One region of the Bifidobacterium sp. KRGSERBCFTRI genome, then DNA from elsewhere that is predicted to be linked to it. Evidence: riboswitches for the same ligand, from Rfam matches in the RefSeq annotation. Region 1 holds a riboswitch; each other region holds the start of a gene.
The links. A riboswitch is a leader RNA that binds a small molecule or an ion and turns the genes downstream of it on or off. The one in region 1 is predicted to bind thiamine pyrophosphate.
Positions count from the first base shown of each region.

Region 2: it holds a riboswitch for thiamine pyrophosphate, as region 1 does, so the genes downstream of both, thiS (sulfur carrier protein ThiS) here and OGI63_RS05120 (ECF transporter S component) in region 1, are expected to answer to the same signal.
Region 3: it holds a riboswitch for thiamine pyrophosphate, as region 1 does, so the genes downstream of both, OGI63_RS09680 (ABC transporter permease) here and OGI63_RS05120 (ECF transporter S component) in region 1, are expected to answer to the same signal.

Region 1 is NZ_CP109653.1:1,221,107-1,224,384, forward strand. It holds gene OGI63_RS05115 (Mrp/NBP35 family ATP-binding protein) at 1-992, opposite strand, end outside; gene OGI63_RS05120 (ECF transporter S component) at 1,123-1,731, opposite strand; TPP riboswitch at 1,757-1,864, opposite strand; gene glnA (type I glutamate--ammonia ligase) at 1,969-3,278, opposite strand, start outside.
Region 2 is NZ_CP109653.1:378,461-381,738, reverse strand. It holds gene OGI63_RS01540 (aldo/keto reductase) at 68-1,090, opposite strand; TPP riboswitch at 1,195-1,298, shown strand; gene thiS (sulfur carrier protein ThiS) at 1,527-1,721, shown strand; gene thiF (sulfur carrier protein ThiS adenylyltransferase ThiF) at 1,774-2,487, shown strand; gene OGI63_RS01525 (thiazole synthase) at 2,638-3,278, shown strand, end outside.
Region 3 is NZ_CP109653.1:2,223,664-2,226,941, reverse strand. It holds gene OGI63_RS09685 (ABC transporter substrate-binding protein) at 1-744, opposite strand, end outside; gene OGI63_RS09680 (ABC transporter permease) at 837-1,745, opposite strand; TPP riboswitch at 1,733-1,870, opposite strand; gene eno (phosphopyruvate hydratase) at 2,023-3,278, shown strand, end outside.

The DNA of each region.
Region 1 (3,278 bases):
GGGTCGAGCGGCAATTGCGCCATGAGCGGCACCTCATAGTGCAGCGCATCGGTCAACTGGGAACTCACACGAGCTCCGCCTCCCGTGCCGAATATGTCGATCCGTTCGCCTGCATGCTCGAAATAGCTCATGTTCTCCACCACGCCACGCACCCGCATCGGCACCTGAAGTGCGACCAGGCCGGAACGCACGGCGATGTCCGACGCGGAGGGCTGTGGGGTCGTGACCACAACGAGCTCGGCGTTCGGCAATGCCTGCGCCACCGAAATCGCCATGTCGCCGGTGCCGGGGGCGAGATCAAGAATCAGCACATCGGGTTCGCCCCACCACACATCGGCCAGAAACTGTTCGAGCGAACGCTGCAGACGGGGGCCTCGCCATAGAATGGCACGGTCGGAACCGGCGAACATGCCAATCGACATGAGTTTGACGCCCCACGCGGTCACCGGCATCAGCATCCCGTTCAGATTCGTGGGCTGGTCGTGGACGCCGAAGAGGCGGGGGAGCGAGAAGCCGTAGATATCGGCGTCGATGGCCGCGGTGTCGTAGCCGAGTGCGGCGAACGTGGCCGCAAGATTGGCGGAGATGGAAGACTTTCCCACGCCACCCTTGCCTGAGGCGATGGCGAAGATGCGCGTTTTCGTACCCGGTTTGCTGAACGGGTTCTCACGACGGGCGGCTTTCAGATCGTTCACCAGCGACTTGAGTTTCTCCTCATCCATCGCGCCGACGACGATCTCGGCGGTGAGCTGCGCCTCGGCATAACTGGTCACGGCCGCCTCGATCTGCCTGCTGATCTCGGCAGACAGCGGGCAGCCAGGCACGGTGAGCTCCACATTGACCCGCACATTGAAGGAATCCAGGCCTGTGGGGCGAACATCGACGCCGCAGATCATACCCAGATCGGTGACCGAGCGGCCAAGCTCAGGGTCGATCACGTGGCTGAGCCGCTCAATGACGGCGGTTTCGATAATCTGCGTCTGATCAGTCATGCCATGCCTTTCTCAACTTCAAAGAAATCGGTGTCACGATCAACGCCCCACTATATTGCATAACCTCCCAACGCGCCAGAGATTGCACAGACATGGTCATTGGCGGCAGAGCCACCGTATGGCGTGCGAATCAGGCACGCTTCGCCTCACTGTCACGAACACGCCAGTGAGCGAACTGAGCCAAGGCTCCGGTGCGGGCGATGGCACGCGACAGCGCGATGCACGCAGCGGCTGCGATCACACCGCCCACCACCGAGGTACCCAAATAGATGGAGACCCGCATCATTCCCCACCCCGGGTTCGTGAACCAGTAGTAGACGCCGCACATCGCTCCGGACAATGCCCCGGACAGCAGCACCACAAGATTGGTCCACACCTTATATGCGAAGAGCGCGAAAGCCAGTTCGGCGCCGAGCCCCTGCATCAGACCTACGATGAGGGAGCCTCCCACGCCCCATTGGTTGCCGAGCGTGAGCTCGAGGAACGCCGCAACCGTTTCGGCATAGAGTGCGGCACCCGGCTTGCGCACGATGACCGCGGCTAAGGGACCTGCGAACAGCCAGAATCCATTGAGCAGTCCCTCGAAGCCGGGTGTGATGTTCTCGAATAATGTGAGTGGTGCCATGCACACCCAGTCCCACATCCAGAACACCACACCGGATGCGACGGCGATCACCGAGGTGACGGTGATGTCGAGAACACGCCACTTGCGCGAGCTTGCTTGTGATGGGTAGATCATATTGTGCCTTTCTGAGATATCGAAAGACACGGGAAATACGACGTCCGTGCGCCGGCATTATCCGGTTCACGTTCATGCGGTCGAAGCGTTCGCTTCATCTCAGCCTGCCAAGCAAGCCCCCGTGTCTACATCGATCATAGGCACAAGCCCCGAATTTGCAGGGCATGCCCGTCCGCATAACGGAAAAGGTGGGTGCACGTATGCGCACCCACCTTGGAAATGCCAGTATTCGGCGAATCAGATGTGGAAGTAGAGCTCGTACTCAAGCGGAGTAGGCTGCAGGCGAGCCTGATCGATCTCGCCGCGCTTCAGGTCGATCCACGTCTCGATGAGATCCTCGGTGAACACGTCACCGGCCGTCAGGAAGTCATGGTCCTCTTCGAGCGCATCGAGGGCCTCGGCGAGCGAGGACGGCACCTGCTTGATGCCGGCATGCTCCTCCGGAGGAAGCTCGTAGAGATCCTTGTCGACCGGCTCCGGCGGCTCGATGTGGTTGAGAATGCCATCAAGGCCTGCCATGAGCTGTGCGGAGAAGGCGAGGAACGGGTTGCACGACGGATCCGGCGCTCGGAACTCGATGCGCTTGGCGGCAGGCGAGGTGCCTGCGAGCGGGATGCGGATCGCGGCGGAACGGTTGCGGGCGGAGTAGACCAGATTAACCGGCGCCTCGAAGCCCGGAACCAGACGGTGGTAGGAGTTCAGCGACGGGTTGGTGAAGGCGAGCACCGACGAGGAGTGCTTGATCAGCCCGCCAATGTACCAACGGGCCATGTCGGAGAGGCCACCATAGTTCTTCTCATCGTAGAACAGCGGCTTGCCGTCCTTCCACAGGGACTGGTGGCAGTGCATGCCGGTGCCGTTGTCGCCTGCGATCGGCTTGGGCATGAAGGTGGCTGCCTTGCCTGCGAGAGCGGCGGTCTCGTGGATGACGTACTTGTACTTCATGAGGTCATCGCCTGCATGCTGCAGGGAGTTGAAGCGGTAGTTGATCTCCTGCTGGCCTGCGCCGGCGACTTCATGGTGTGCACGTTCGAGGATGAGGCCGACCTTCTGCAGGTTGGCGACCATGTCGTCACGCAGATCCTGGGTGTGGTCGGCCGGTGGAACCGGGAAGTAACCGCGCTTGACACGGTTCTTGAAGCCGATGTTCGGAGTGCCGTCTTCCTCGACGTCCAGTCCGGAATTCCACGGTGCCTCGATGGAGTCGACCTCGTAGAAGGAGCCGCGCATGTCGTTGCCGAAGCGCACCTTGTCGAAGATGAAGAACTCGGCCTCGGGAGCGAACGATGCCGTGTCCGCGACGCCGGTGGACTTGAGGTATGCCTCGGCCTTCGCGGCGACCTGGCGGGGATCACGGGAGTAAGGCTCGTCGGTGAGCGGGTCGACAATCGAGAAGGCGACGTCGAGCGTCTTGTGCTTGCGGAACGGGTCGACGAAGGCGGTCTCGATATCCGGAACGAGCTTCATATCGGATTCGTTGATGGCCTGGAAACCTTCGATGGAGGAGCCATCGAAGGGCATGCCCTCATCGAACGCGTCCTTGAGGA
Region 2 (3,278 bases), 840 kb from region 1:
GGCCGCGGCCCGAATCGCGATTATTGTGCGGAATCGGGCGCGGCCAATCGTACGTATTGCGCGGAATTCAGCCGCGACGGGCGTCGACGGAGGCGTTCAGCATCGCCAGCTCATCCTGCGTGAGCGTCAGTTCGGTGGCGGCGAAGGAATCGTTGATTTCCTGCGGATTGCGGGCGCTGGGGATGGTGAACAACCGCTCGTAGCGGCTCAGTTCCCAGGCGAGCACCACGCGCTGGTAGGAGCAGCCGTGGTTGCCGGCGACCGTGCGGAACGGGTCGTACGCGCGCTGGTCGAACGCGTCGAGGAAGCCGCCGAGGGGGCTCCAGCACACGAACGCGAGTCCAAGTTCCGCGCAGTGCTCCATCGTATGCTCAGGGTCGGGGTGCGAGGGCGAGAACTGGTTCTGCACGGCGATCAGCTTGTCGCCGAGAATCTCGCGGGCGATGTCGATCTGCGCGTTGTCCACGCGGGAAATGCCCGCGTACCGGATCACGCCCTCGTTAAGCAGCTGCTTCAGCGCGCCGACCTGGTCCTCATAAGCCACTTCCGGGTCCGGTCCGTGCGAATACAACAGGTCGAGCGTATCGACGCCCAAGTGCAGCGCGGATTCCTTGGCGTCACGAATCATGGTTTCGGGGCGCGAATCCGCCATCCACCCGTATTGACTGCCCGCCGCCTGCAAATGCTGGCGTTCCCCGCCAGGCCGACGACTGCAGCCCTCGGAATCCCGCCCCTGAGTGTCCGATTCTGGCGAATCGGACACAGGAGCAACAAAAGCGGGGATCTCCATGGTGCGTCGATAGCCAGTTTTCGTGGCGACCAGCACTTCATCTCGGGGGCCATTCCACGAAGCGAGCGCATCACGCACCAACTTTTCGCCGTACCCCAAATCTTTCGCAGTGCCAGTGCCAGGCTCGCTCGGCAGATAATACGACCAAGCCGTATCCAAATAGCGAACACCCGCGTCCAAACCGGCATGAATCGTACGAATCGCAGTATCGCGATCCGGACGCCCCTCAATCGCCAAAGCCATCGTTCCCATGCCGAGCCGAGGAATCGTAAATCCTGCCAACTCACCGTTCATCATCATCTTCCCCTTCCTTGCAAGCACGCAGCCGATTCGCACATGTTCACATCAAGACTAACCCAACGTGAACCGGCGCAAGCTTGTCGGGCGCCTGCGCGAAGATAAAGGCACAACCGAACGGGAGCCGAAAGGCTGAGAGGGAGCTCATACAGCTTCGACCGAGGACTTGATGCGGGTAATGCCGCCGTAAGGAGACGGGTTGTTCGCGCCGCAAGGCGTATCTCATCTTCCGTTCGCGATAACCGAATATCGCGTGATTAGGGTCACGGAGGGGCGCACCACCTCATAGGGTACGGTTCCTTCGGCGACCCTTTTTTCGTACCAACCGTGAATGTCCGATTCACCGGAAGCAGACGCTCGGAAGCCCACAAAGCAGTTCTGAACGTCCGTTTCGGCGGGAACGGCACTCGTGGGGCCTGACATACAGAAGGGAACCGAAATGATCATCAACGGCAAGGAAGAGGACGTCGCCACGCCGATCACCGTGGCCGAACTAGTGGAGCAGCGCGGTCTGCGCGCCGACCGCGTGGCCGTGGAGCTCAACGGCGAGATCGTGCCGCGCGCCCAGCGTGCGCAGACGCAGCTCAAGGGCACCGACACGTTGGAAATCGTCACGTTCGTGCAGGGCGGCTGAGCACAGCAGCGAAACAAACCATACGAACGGAAACGAGAATACGAGAACAACCATGACTTTTGAACCATCCGCATCGCAGGCGCAGATCGACGCCCGCCAGCACGCTTTCGACAACCAGCCCGACCCGGCCACCTTGGTCAGCCGCGAGGAGATCCGCGCAGCCCTGCTCGACCGTCACACGGCCGCCACACAGGACAAGCTCGACGCGGCGCACGTGGCCATCTGCGGCTGCGGCGGCCTCGGCTCCACCATCGCGGTGGCGCTGACCCGCATCGGCGTCGGCCACCTGCACTTGATCGACTTCGACCGCGTGGATATGACGAACCTGAATCGCCAGCAGTATTTCCTGAAGGACCTCGGCCAGTACAAGACGGAGGCGCTGCGCAGCAATCTGCGCCAAATCAACCCGTTCACGGACATCACCATCGACACCGTCAAGGTGACCGACGAGAACGTGCCGACGCTGTTCGAAAACGAGGACATCATCTGCGAGGCGTTCGACGTGCCGGAAAACAAGACGATGCTCGTCAACGCGGTGCTGGAGAATCTGCCGGGCAAGAAGCTCGTCAGCGCGTCCGGCATGGCCGGCTTCCGCAGCTCCAACCTGGTGAGCACGCGTCGCGTTTCGAAGAACTTCTACTTCTGTGGCGATGGCGAGACGGCTCCGGTACCGGGTGCCGGCCTGATGGCGCCGCGCGTGGGCGTGGTCGCCTGCCACGAAGCGAACATGATCACGCGACTGATCCTCGGCGAGGAAGACGCCTGACGCACTGCTACGTTACTCCACTGCCGTAATCGAAATTTTTATTGCGATTACAAACGCACGTTGCACACAACACAACAGCGACGCAACGGCAACACAACAGCAGCACAGCAATCGCAACAACAACAAACACCCCAACGAAAGGAACCGACGATGAGCACCGAAAACACCATCACCACCGCAGCCGCCGACGTCGCGGCCGCACCGAACGCCACGCTCGACGAGCTGGTCGGCACCACCACGAACACGGCGATCCTGCCGGAGCCGGACGCTCATGCGTACGACGAGATCGCCACCGGCGACGCCGACCCGCTGATCCTCGGCGGGCACAAGTTCACGAGCCGTTTCATCCTCGGTTCCGGCCGTTACGACCTGAACCTCATCAAGGCGACCATCGAGAACGCGGGCACGCAGATCGTCACCATGGCGCTGCGCCGCTGCCGCACCACCGAAAACAACCTGCTCGACTACATTCCGAAGGGCATCACCATGCTGCCGAACACGTCCGGCGCACGCAATGCAGAGGAAGCGGTGCGTATTGCCCGTCTCGCGCGCGAAGTGTGCCAGACGGACTTCGTGAAGGTGGAGATCGAGCATGAGGCGAAGTATCTGCTGCCCGACAATGAGGAAACCATCAAAGCCACGAAACAGCTGGCAAAAGAAGGCTTCGTGGTCATGCCGTACATGTTCCCCGATCCGATTGCGGCGAAGCGTCTTGAAGACGCAGGTGCGGCTTGCGTGATGCCGCTTGGCGCGATGATCGGCTCGAATAAGGGTCTGCGTGCACGCGATTT
Region 3 (3,278 bases), 1.0 Mb from region 1:
GTCGGATTCCCTGACGAGCGCCCGATACATCGCTTTCACCGCTTCGGGGTGCTTGGTGGCGAAATCCTTCGACACCATATGAATCGAGACGTTCTTATTCCCGTATTCCGTTGCGTTCACGAGCAGTTTCGCGCCCGGGGTCGCCATTGCGGCGGCCAGATTCTGGTCGAAGGAACTCAATGCGTCGATCTGTCCCGAAGTGAAAGCCGCCTGGAAATTGGAGGGGCTCATCTCGACGATGTTCACCCTGCCTACATCGAGTCCGTCATGCTCGAATGCCTTGTGCAGCACGTAATCGCCGGTGCCGCCGCGTTTTATGATCGCAACGTTCCTGCCGTAGAGGTCTTCAAGTGAGTTCACCCCAGATTTCGGCGAGGCCACGATTCCTTGCGAATCACCGGTGTAATACTCGATCGCGAAGGCCACCCACGGTTGGCCTTGCGCCACGAAGTTGATGTACGAGCCGGTGCCGGTGCTCGTGGCATCGGCATTGCCCGACAGCACTGCTGAGTATGCATCCGTCGGGTTGTATGGGCCGGTGAATTTGACGTTGGTGTGCTGCATCGTCTCGTCAAGAAAGTCTTCGCCGCGTACGGTGGTCAGGTAATTCGCGGTCGACAGATAGGCCACGCGCATGGTCGTGGAGGAATCCGCGGCATTCGGTTCGCCGCAGGCCGAGCATGACAGTGAGAGCAACGCTGCGCATGCGGCGGACGTGAATCTGAGCATGGTGGATCGTGACATGATTCTCCTTGTTTGGGTGCATATGGGTGTACCCATATGTCTCATGGGATTGGTCATTGTAAGGGTGAACCTGATTGCCGCTATATGGAGTATCAGTGTGCGCATGGAACGACGAGCCGTTCCAATGCACCCACCAGCCATTCGCTGAACAGCCCCAGGAATGCATAGAGCACAATGCACAGCACCATCTGGTCGGTCCGGTAGAACTGCTGGGAACGCGAGAGAATGTAGCCGATGCCTGCCGAGGAATTCACCGTCTCGCAGGTCACCAACGCGATCCAAGACACGGTGAGTGCGAACCTCAGCCCCGTCATGAAGCGCGGGAGCGTGCCCCGCAGCAGGATCTTCGCGAACACGGTGCGTTTGGGCAGGTGGTATGCCTGCGCCAATTCGAGCAGTTTCGGATCGATGCCGCGCACGCCGTCGCGCACATTCACATAGATCAGCGCAAACGCGCCGATGGCGATCAATGCCACCTTCATCGTCTCCCCAATGCCCAACAGCACGATGAGCAGTGGGGAGAGCGCCGGGAACGGCACGGCCCTGAGCATGTGTATGGGCTTGTCCATGATTGCATGGCCAATGGTGCTTGACCCTGCGATGATGCCGGCTGGCACCGCCGTCACGACACCCAGGGCCACGCCGAGAGACACTCTGTAGAGGCTTACGCCTATGGATGGCAGCAACAGCCCCTCGCTGTGCAACGCAAGGAGCGCCTGCCACACTTCGCCGGGGGAGGGCAGTGAACGGTTGTGCGCCGGTCCTCCGGTGGCCAAGGCCCACGCGAGCACGATGAGCACCGTGGAAGCCCACAGCGCGCAGAAGCGGGGTGCGCGGCCATGATGCCACGGAATGAATCGCGTGCCGATCCGGCTCGCAGTCTTGGTATGTTCGGCTGCGGGCACGGCGTATGCGGCGGAGCGTGCCGGTGCACCGGTCGTGCCCATCGAACTGGCATCCCGGTAAGGGTTCCCGGACTCGTTCGTTGCAGACTGGGTCATGACATTCCCTTCGATAGCATTGTCTATGTCAGGTTCAACGAGTGTGATCTCAGCCCAGCCGACCCGCTTTGGCGTCGCTTCCAGCATGTTTGAAGGTCATGGCCCGGGCACCCCGTGTCGCTGTTCACGTTGTCGGAAGGCTCGGACAATACGCGTGTCGCAGTCGAAAAGAGTCGTGGGAGCGCTCACATTTTTTCTGATCCGCTCCCGCCAATCGTCCAACAATCTCATTACGCTGGAAACTGTCATCACAACCTATGCACATTAAGGAGAAGTTGTGGCAGCAATTGAAAGCGTGTACGCACGCCAGATTCTTGATTCCCGCGGCAACCCGACCGTTGAGGTCGTGCTCGACACCGATGACGGTGCTCGCGGCCTGGGTCTCGTTCCCTCCGGCGCCTCCACCGGCGAAGCCGAGGCTTGGGAGCGTCGCGATGGCGACAAGTCCGTCTATCAGGGCAAGGGTGTCCTCGGTGCCGTCAAGGCGGTGAACGAGGAGATCGCCCCGAAGGTCATCGGCATGGACGCCACCGACCAGCGCGCACTCGATGACCTGATGATCGAGCTCGACGGCACCCCGAACAAGGGCCGTCTGGGCGCCAACGCCATCCTCGGTGTCTCCCTCGCCGCCCTTTATGCGGCCGCCGAGAGCGCCGAACTGCCGCTGTACCGCTATATCGGCGGCACCAACGGCCATGTTCTCCCGGTTCCGAACATGAACATCATGAACGGCGGCGCACACGCTGACTTCGCCACCGACATCCAGGAGTACATGATCTCCCCGTACGGCTTCCAGACCTACTCCGAGGCTCTGCAGGCCGGCGTCGAGGTGTACCACACCCTCAAGAACGTGCTGAAGAAGCAGGGTCTGGCCACCGGTCTCGGCGATGAGGGCGGCTTCGCTCCGAAGATGAAGACCAACGAGGATTCCCTCAAGTACATCATGGACGCCATCTCCGCCGCCGGCTATGAGCCGGGCAAGCAGATCGGCATCGCCCTCGATGTCGCCTCCTCCGAGTTCTACAACAAGGAGACCGGCAAGTACCACTTCGATGGTGAGGACCGTGATTCCGAGTACATGCTCGACTTCTACGAGAAGCTCGTCGACCAGTTCCCGATCGTCTCCATCGAGGATCCGTTCCAGGAGGAAGGCTGGGAAGACTGGGCCAAGATCACCAAGGCCCTTGGCGACCGCCTGCAGTTCGTCGGCGACGATCTGTTCGTCACCAACCCGGTGCGTCTGAAGAAGGGCATCGATATGGGCGCCGGCAACTCCCTGCTGGTCAAGCTCAACCAGATTGGCACCGTTTCCGAGACCCTCGACGCCATCGAGCTGGCCACGAAGAACGGCTTCACCTCCATGGTCTCCCATCGTTCGGGCGAGACGCCGGACACCACGATCTCCGATCTCGCCGTCGCCAAGAACACCGGCCAGATCAAGACCGGCGCCCCGGCACGTGGCGAGCGCATCGCCAAGTACAACCGCCTGCTCGAGATTGAGGAAGAGCTCGGTTCGACCGCCGAATACGCTGG